DNA from 2 places in the Lysinibacillus sp. NPDC056959 genome. Region 1 is predicted to be linked to the other one. Evidence: predicted binding sites of a transcription regulator. Region 1 holds the regulator's gene; the other holds the start of a gene.
What was found. Region 1 encodes CtsR, which represses protease genes until heat stress. Its sites were predicted from a motif close to ATGGTCAATAAAGGTCAAACA; they were not measured.
Positions count from the first base shown of each region.

Region 2: the regulator CtsR is predicted to act here: its motif matches at 1,275-1,295, upstream of clpP (ATP-dependent Clp endopeptidase proteolytic subunit ClpP).

Region 1 is NZ_JBHURE010000008.1:63,898-67,319, forward strand. Features, by position in the region: gene mcsB (protein-arginine kinase McsB) at 1-856, opposite strand, end outside; gene ACFTQ7_RS11810 (UvrB/UvrC motif-containing protein) at 853-1,401, opposite strand; gene ACFTQ7_RS11815 (CtsR family transcriptional regulator) at 1,416-1,886, opposite strand; gene ACFTQ7_RS11820 (magnetosome magnetite crystal formation protein family) at 2,090-2,395, opposite strand; gene ACFTQ7_RS11825 (class I SAM-dependent methyltransferase) at 2,518-3,201, shown strand; gene corA (magnesium/cobalt transporter CorA) at 3,266-3,422, shown strand, end outside.
Region 2 is NZ_JBHURE010000036.1:5,574-8,995, forward strand. Features, by position in the region: gene ACFTQ7_RS23250 (spore coat protein) at 1-435, shown strand, start outside; tRNA gene ACFTQ7_RS23255 (tRNA-Arg) at 866-940, opposite strand; gene clpP (ATP-dependent Clp endopeptidase proteolytic subunit ClpP) at 1,380-1,970, shown strand; gene ACFTQ7_RS23265 (HPr family phosphocarrier protein) at 2,302-2,559, opposite strand; gene whiA (DNA-binding protein WhiA) at 2,655-3,422, opposite strand, start outside.

The DNA.
Region 1 (3,422 bases):
CACTCGTTAAAACTCGAGCATATGTTAACGTACCTAAAGCACGGTACACACGATCTTCTAGGGCAAGCTCTGCTTTTTCCATTAACTTGCCTCTTGCATGTCGTTCTTTTTGAATTATTTTTTCAGCAACACTTTGGATGTCCGCTAAAATGTCATCCTCTGTTTTTCCTAGTGTAATCTGATTTGACACTTGGTAAACATTACCTATATTTTCGCTACCTTCCCCATAAATTCCTCTTACCGTCATTCCTAATCGTGTCATTGCATTAATGATTTGATTCATCTGACCCGTAAGTGTAAGGGCTGGCAGGTGCATCATGACAGATGCTCGTAAACCAGTACCAATATTTGTTGGGCAACTTGTTAAATAACCAAATGTATCTCGGAATGCATAAGGCAGAGCTTTCTCTAAGGTACGATCAATTTTATTGGCCTGCTCGTATGCCTTTTGAAGTTGAAAACTCGCTGTCATACATTGAATGCGTAAATGGTCTTCTTCGTTCACCATAATGCTAATTGATTCGTCATCCGATAAGAGCATGGAACCAACTTGCTCTTTTTTTGCAAGCTGAGGACTAATTAAATGTTTTTCTACAAGTATTTGCCGTTGTAAAAGTGTTAAATCCTTAATAGCAAAATATGAAAAATTTTCTTGAAGTTCTGTACTGTCCTTTATTGCATGTGTAACTGCCTGTTCTACATGTAATGCTTCATCCTCTGTAAAGGCTAACGGAAAACGATATCCATCTAAATTTCGAGCAAGGCGGATGCGTGTACTAATGACAATATCTGAATAATCGTCCTCCACACTCATCCATGTTGGTGTAGCACGCTCTAAAAACGATTCAATCATCACGACACATCACCACCTTCAAATTGTACCTGTTTCTCAAGTTCCTTCACTTCATCACGAAGCTTTGCTGCCTCTTCAAAATGTTCTTTATCTACAGCCATCTTCATACGTTTACGAATATCCTCAATTTGCTTTTTGATGACATAAACATTGCTTCGAGCGCCGGGCATTTTCCCTGTATGTTGAGGTCCAGCCTGTATACGATTAAAGAGCTTCGGTAAGTGCTCACTAAAGGTATCATAGCAGCTAGAGCATCCAAATTTACCTTCTTTTAAAAACTGTTTATACGTAAATCCACATTGTGGACATGTTTGCGGTTGCGGTGGTGCTTGCTGCTTTTCACCCACTTTTTGTTGCTGCCATGTAGGTGAGCCAAACCAATTGGATAATAGCTGTTGAATAGATACTGGCTCTTGCTTAAATTCAGCATGAAATGGATGGAACTGCGAGGCGCAGACGTCACAATAATGGTGCTCCACCTTTTGACCACTTTGAACTTGTGTTACAGTAACCGTCGCATTACGCTGCTTACAATGTTCGCAAATCATTTCCATCACCTCTTTTATTTTTGCTGTTCATATTTAATCGTCGTTAGCATCGCTCGTAAAATTTTTGCTCGAATATGATCCCGTAACGGGAGTTGCAAATCGATAGTTGAGCGATCAACTGCTGCTAATATTATGTTCGCTTCTCGCCTTGAAATTACCTGCTCATCAATTAGTCGATAAACTAAATCTTCTGCCATTATTTGTGATGCCCCACCTTCAATTTGCCTGAGGACATCATCGATTAGATCAATTTGTGAATTCGCGCGGACACGTAAAATTCGAATGTATCCACCACCACCACGTTTGCTTTCAACAAGGTAACCTCGTTCGGCGGTAAATCTTGTATTAATTACATAATTTATTTGTGAGGGCACACACTGAAATTTATCTGCAATTTCACTACGTTTTATTTCAATATGCCCTTCTCCACCTAATTCAAGTACTTGCTTTAAGTAGCCTTCTATGATGTCTGATATATTACGCATTTTAGGAATACACCTCGCTTACTACACTGACTTTGACTATCTTTGACTTTCTTTGAGTATATTATACAAAACGCTTGAAAATAATTGCAATTATTTCGCACACAGAAAAAAAATCCACCGAATGCTTTAGCTATAAGATACCCTTATTGGCAAAAGAAAAAACGCAAGCATATGCAACTAGCATATACTTGCGTCTATAAAAATTATACCCAGCGACCAACAATTGGATAACGCCAAGACTCATCAGATAAAGCCTTCACAATACCGATAATTGGCGCGATAAAATACATAATTCCAAAAACAATTAAGAACGGTATACCAATGAGTAAGAAGCTAAAAATACCCGAAATTGTAAGTAAAACTATCATCACTACTTGGAACAGCAAGGCTTGCACAGAAATGCTCTTTACCTCTTCCTCCGAACTAATTAAGAAAAATAGAATAGGTACGAACCATGGCGCAAAAAATGCACTTGCGTGTATGATTACCTTAGACCATTTAGTTTCCATTTATATCAACCCTTCCATATAATTTTTTTATTTTATGTACTATTTTTTACGGAAATACACCTTAAATAGTTTCAATTTTAAATTGGATTTATAAAATTTTTTTGAAAGGCATGTGATACTCGATGGAATTTAATAACACACTTGCAAATGAATATGAAAAAGGTATTCGTCGCACGCTACCTAGCTACGATGCAATGCTACGTTTAACACAAACCTTTTATCAATTTGCATTACCTGAAAACGCTGAATTTTTAGTAGTTGGCTCCGGAAGCGGTAATGAAATTTTACAGCTCGCCGAAAAAAGACCCCATTGGTCATTTGTTGGTATCGATCCATCAGAAGCGATGCTACAAATTGCTGGCGAACGTTTAAAGTCTCTACCTAATAATATTTCTTTATATCAAGGAACTATACTGGATACTAAGCTACCTTCAGTAAAATTTGATGCGGCAAGCTGTGTACTAGTGCTTCACTTTATACAAGATGATCAAGAGAAGCTTGCAACATTAAAAAAAATAGCAAATAATTTAAAGCTTGGTGCTCCATTTGTGCTCGTCTCAAAATACGGGCAGCCGGGTACTTTAGAAACCGAGCTACAATTTGATTTATGGCGCGCTTATTGGCTACAGCATACAAAGCTATCACCATCAGACGTAGCGGAAATGGAGAAATCCATCCGTTCTCTTTCATTTATGTGTGAAGAGGACATATTAGCACTATTACAGCAGGCAGGCTTTACAAAACCATCTAGATTCTTTGCCACTACTTTATTTGGTGGTTGGATATGTTATAAAGAAAGCGTCTAAAATTATTCCTTGTGAAGATCAATACACCTGTTAGGATAGAATTAAAAGAATTGAGGTGAATGCTGTGATACGCACTATTGGAATTACAAAAGATCAAAAACTTATAAAGGACTTTCCGCTTGAAGATATACACAAAAACGAATTTGAATGGTACTGGGTCGATTTTAATTGTCCGACCGATGAGGAAGAACTATTGTTAGATTCGTTTTTCCATTTCCATC
Region 2 (3,422 bases), on a different contig from region 1:
TTGGATCGCCAATATAATTTCACATTAGGTATGTATAACACAATTGTGGAATCATTTAAAACAGGGCATGATCCTACTGTACCTACGGGACGCTATCAAATGGAGACAGGAAATGATTTTAAATATGGATTAAATCCTGGCCAACCTAAAAAGCCTATGCAAAATGCAAGCGAGCTCAACGACGAAGCAATCTCTGGCTTCCTATTAGGTGCTCAAAAAGGGGCAGCAAAATGTATGACTGCTGCCGCAACTGAAACTACAAACCCTGTAGTTCGACGAGTTGTTGCTGATAGTATTCCCAACTGCATCGAAATGGCATACGAATTATCTATTTACCAAAATATGCATAGCTACTATCAAGTACCACAATATTCTCAACAAGATATGCACACGATGCTTAATTCGTTCGACACAACAACAAATCCCCTACATTAATAATAAAAAAACAAGAGCAGTCCCATATGTGATGCATCATCACAAGGGGCTGCTCTTATTTAATGAACTATAAATTTTCCTCGCTCGTTTTGCGGATTACAAAAAGCTTCTCTCTTCGACCACTAGCCAACACGATCTCTAACTCCACAGTCAAAACCCATTACACATGTTACTTTTTTGCAAAAAAAAAGAATCCCCTCAGATAGGATTCTTTTTTTCGACTAGTTTAACTAGTCTTCACGTACAGTATGTTCACTAAAAAATAATTTGGAGTTGTTGCTTTTTTGAAGGTTTGAAAGGAACAGATACGGGAATAATGCCTACTAGGTAATATTCCCATTAATTTCCCTCTCTTTCTCCTCTAAGCAGGCTGCTAAACTACTTATTAGGAGAATTCGAGTTATAAAAATATATTAAATAATCAGTAAAATGGCGCCCTCGGAGGGAATCGAACCCCCAGTGCAAGAACCGGAATCTTACGTGTTATCCATTACACCACGAGGGCAATTGAGCACAAAAAAAAAGTACCCACTAGGCTTAACAAAAAGCATGATGTAGATAATCCTCATTTGAAGCATACCTGACAAAATAGTGTACTGTACTTTAACTTATGACCTTATTCATTATACAAACGTATTGCTCATAATTCAACTATAGAATGTAAAACATTTAAACTTTTTTTATCTTCATACAGTAAGTGTCAAAATAACTAGTAAATAAAATGCAGCCACCATTGTACGTCACGCACTAGAAAGGAATTTAATGTACGGGCTTCAGGCGCATCATTTATCTACGTAAAGGCGAAATTATTTTAATTTATTTCACTTTAACAGGGTTAATATTTGACCTTCCCTGACTATAATGTGTATGATAAGGATACAGCTGAATACGATGGAAGTTTTCAGCAAAAGTATTCGAATTTAGTTTTCTAAGGAGGATTTAACATGAATTTAATTCCTACAGTTATTGAACAAACAAGTCGTGGTGAACGTGCGTACGACATCTATTCACGACTACTAAAAGACCGTATTATCCTATTAGGAAGTGCAATTGACGACAACGTTGCTAACTCAATTGTTGCTCAACTCCTATTCCTACAAGCAGAAGATCCAGATAAAGATATCTTTCTTTATATTAACTCACCAGGTGGATCAATTACTGCCGGCATGGCAATTTATGACACAATGCAAATTATCAAGCCACAAGTACAAACAATTTGTATCGGTATGGCAGCATCTATGGGTGCTTTCCTACTTGCAGCTGGTGAACCAGGTAAACGTTTCGCATTACCGAATGCTGAAGTAATGATTCACCAACCACTTGGCGGTGCACAAGGTCAGGCGACTGAAATCGAAATCGCTGCAAAACGTATTTTATTCTTACGTGAAAAATTAAACGGTATTTTATCAGAACGTACAGGTCAACCACTTGAAGTCATTGCAAGAGATACAGACCGCGATAACTTCATGACTGCTGAGCGCGCAAAAGAGTACGGCTTAATCGACCAAATTATGGATCGCAACGACCGTAAATAAAAAAGACGAAAGGCATCTAAGGTTTATTCCTGAGATGTCTTTTTTTGTTTGCTTTGATGGGTCTACCCTGATTCGGCTCTTCTTTCCGACGCTTTGACCTTTCTCCCATCGCTCCGACTCCGACTCTACTCCCTATGACTTCAATCTTCCTATCCCTCATCCTATCCCTCATGTCGACGATCGATACAGGATAACATTGGCCTTCATTTTAAGTTATACAAATATCCAACAAAAATAGGACTTGCTTTTTCAATATGAAAGCGCAAAAAAACTGCCCAATATGTAATTTTTACCTCTTGGACAGTTTCTGCATTATGCATTATGCGTTTTATTAATCTTCTTTTTCAATTAGGGCTGCTAATGCTGTAACCGCTTGCTCAGCATCGTTACCATCACCGCTAAGGACAACTTCTGTTCCTTTTGCAATGGCTAAGCTCATAACACCCATAATGGATTTAGCATTTACTTTTTTCTCGTCTTTCTCAAGAAAGATATCTGCGCTAAAGCGATTTGCTTCTTGTACAAATAGCGCTGCTTGTCTAGCTTGTAGTCCTAATTTTAATTTTACATGGACTCTTCTCTCGGTCATTCTTAAAACTCCCCTTTACTACCGTTCATCTTATTATTTTTATATTACCTTACTTACTAGCAAAAGAACAACACGTACCTGAAAAGTATGAAAATTTAGCCACCAATTTTTTCGCCACTTCTTAATGCATCGGCAATCTCATCAATTTTACGTAATCGATGATTGACACCTGATTTACTAACCGTTCCACTTGATACCATTTCACCAAGTTCTTTCAGTGTTACATCTTGATATTCTACTCGTAATCGCGCTATTTCACGAAGTTTTTCTGGTAATTGATCGAGACCTATTGAATTTTCAATAAATCGGATGTTCTCTACTTGACGTAATGCGGCACCTATTGTTTTATTTAAGTTCGCTGTTTCACAGTTAACAATACGATTAACACTATTTCTCATATCTCGTAATATGCGGACGTCTTCGAACTTCATCATTGCTTGATGAGCCCCAACAATATTAAGGAAATCGGAAATTTTTTCAGCTTCTTTTAAATAAGTTACAAAGCCTTTTTTTCGTTCAATTGTTTTTGCATTTAGCTCAAATTCATTCATCAAATCCATTAAAGCCTCGCCATGTTCTTTATATAATGAATAAATTTCTAAATGGTAGGCTGATGTTTCTGGATTGTTGACCGAACCTCCAGCTAAAAATGCTCCTCGTAAATATGCTCTTTTTTGGCCACCCTTTTTAATGAGCTCCCGAGAAATAGTATGATTAAATTGAAAGTCGTCTGAGATGATTTCTAAATCAATTAGTAGCTCACGCGCACCTTCTCTAACACGGCAAATGTATACGTTATTTTTTTTCAAACGCATTTTTTTTCTAACAAGCAACTCTACATTATATGGATATAGCTTTTTCAT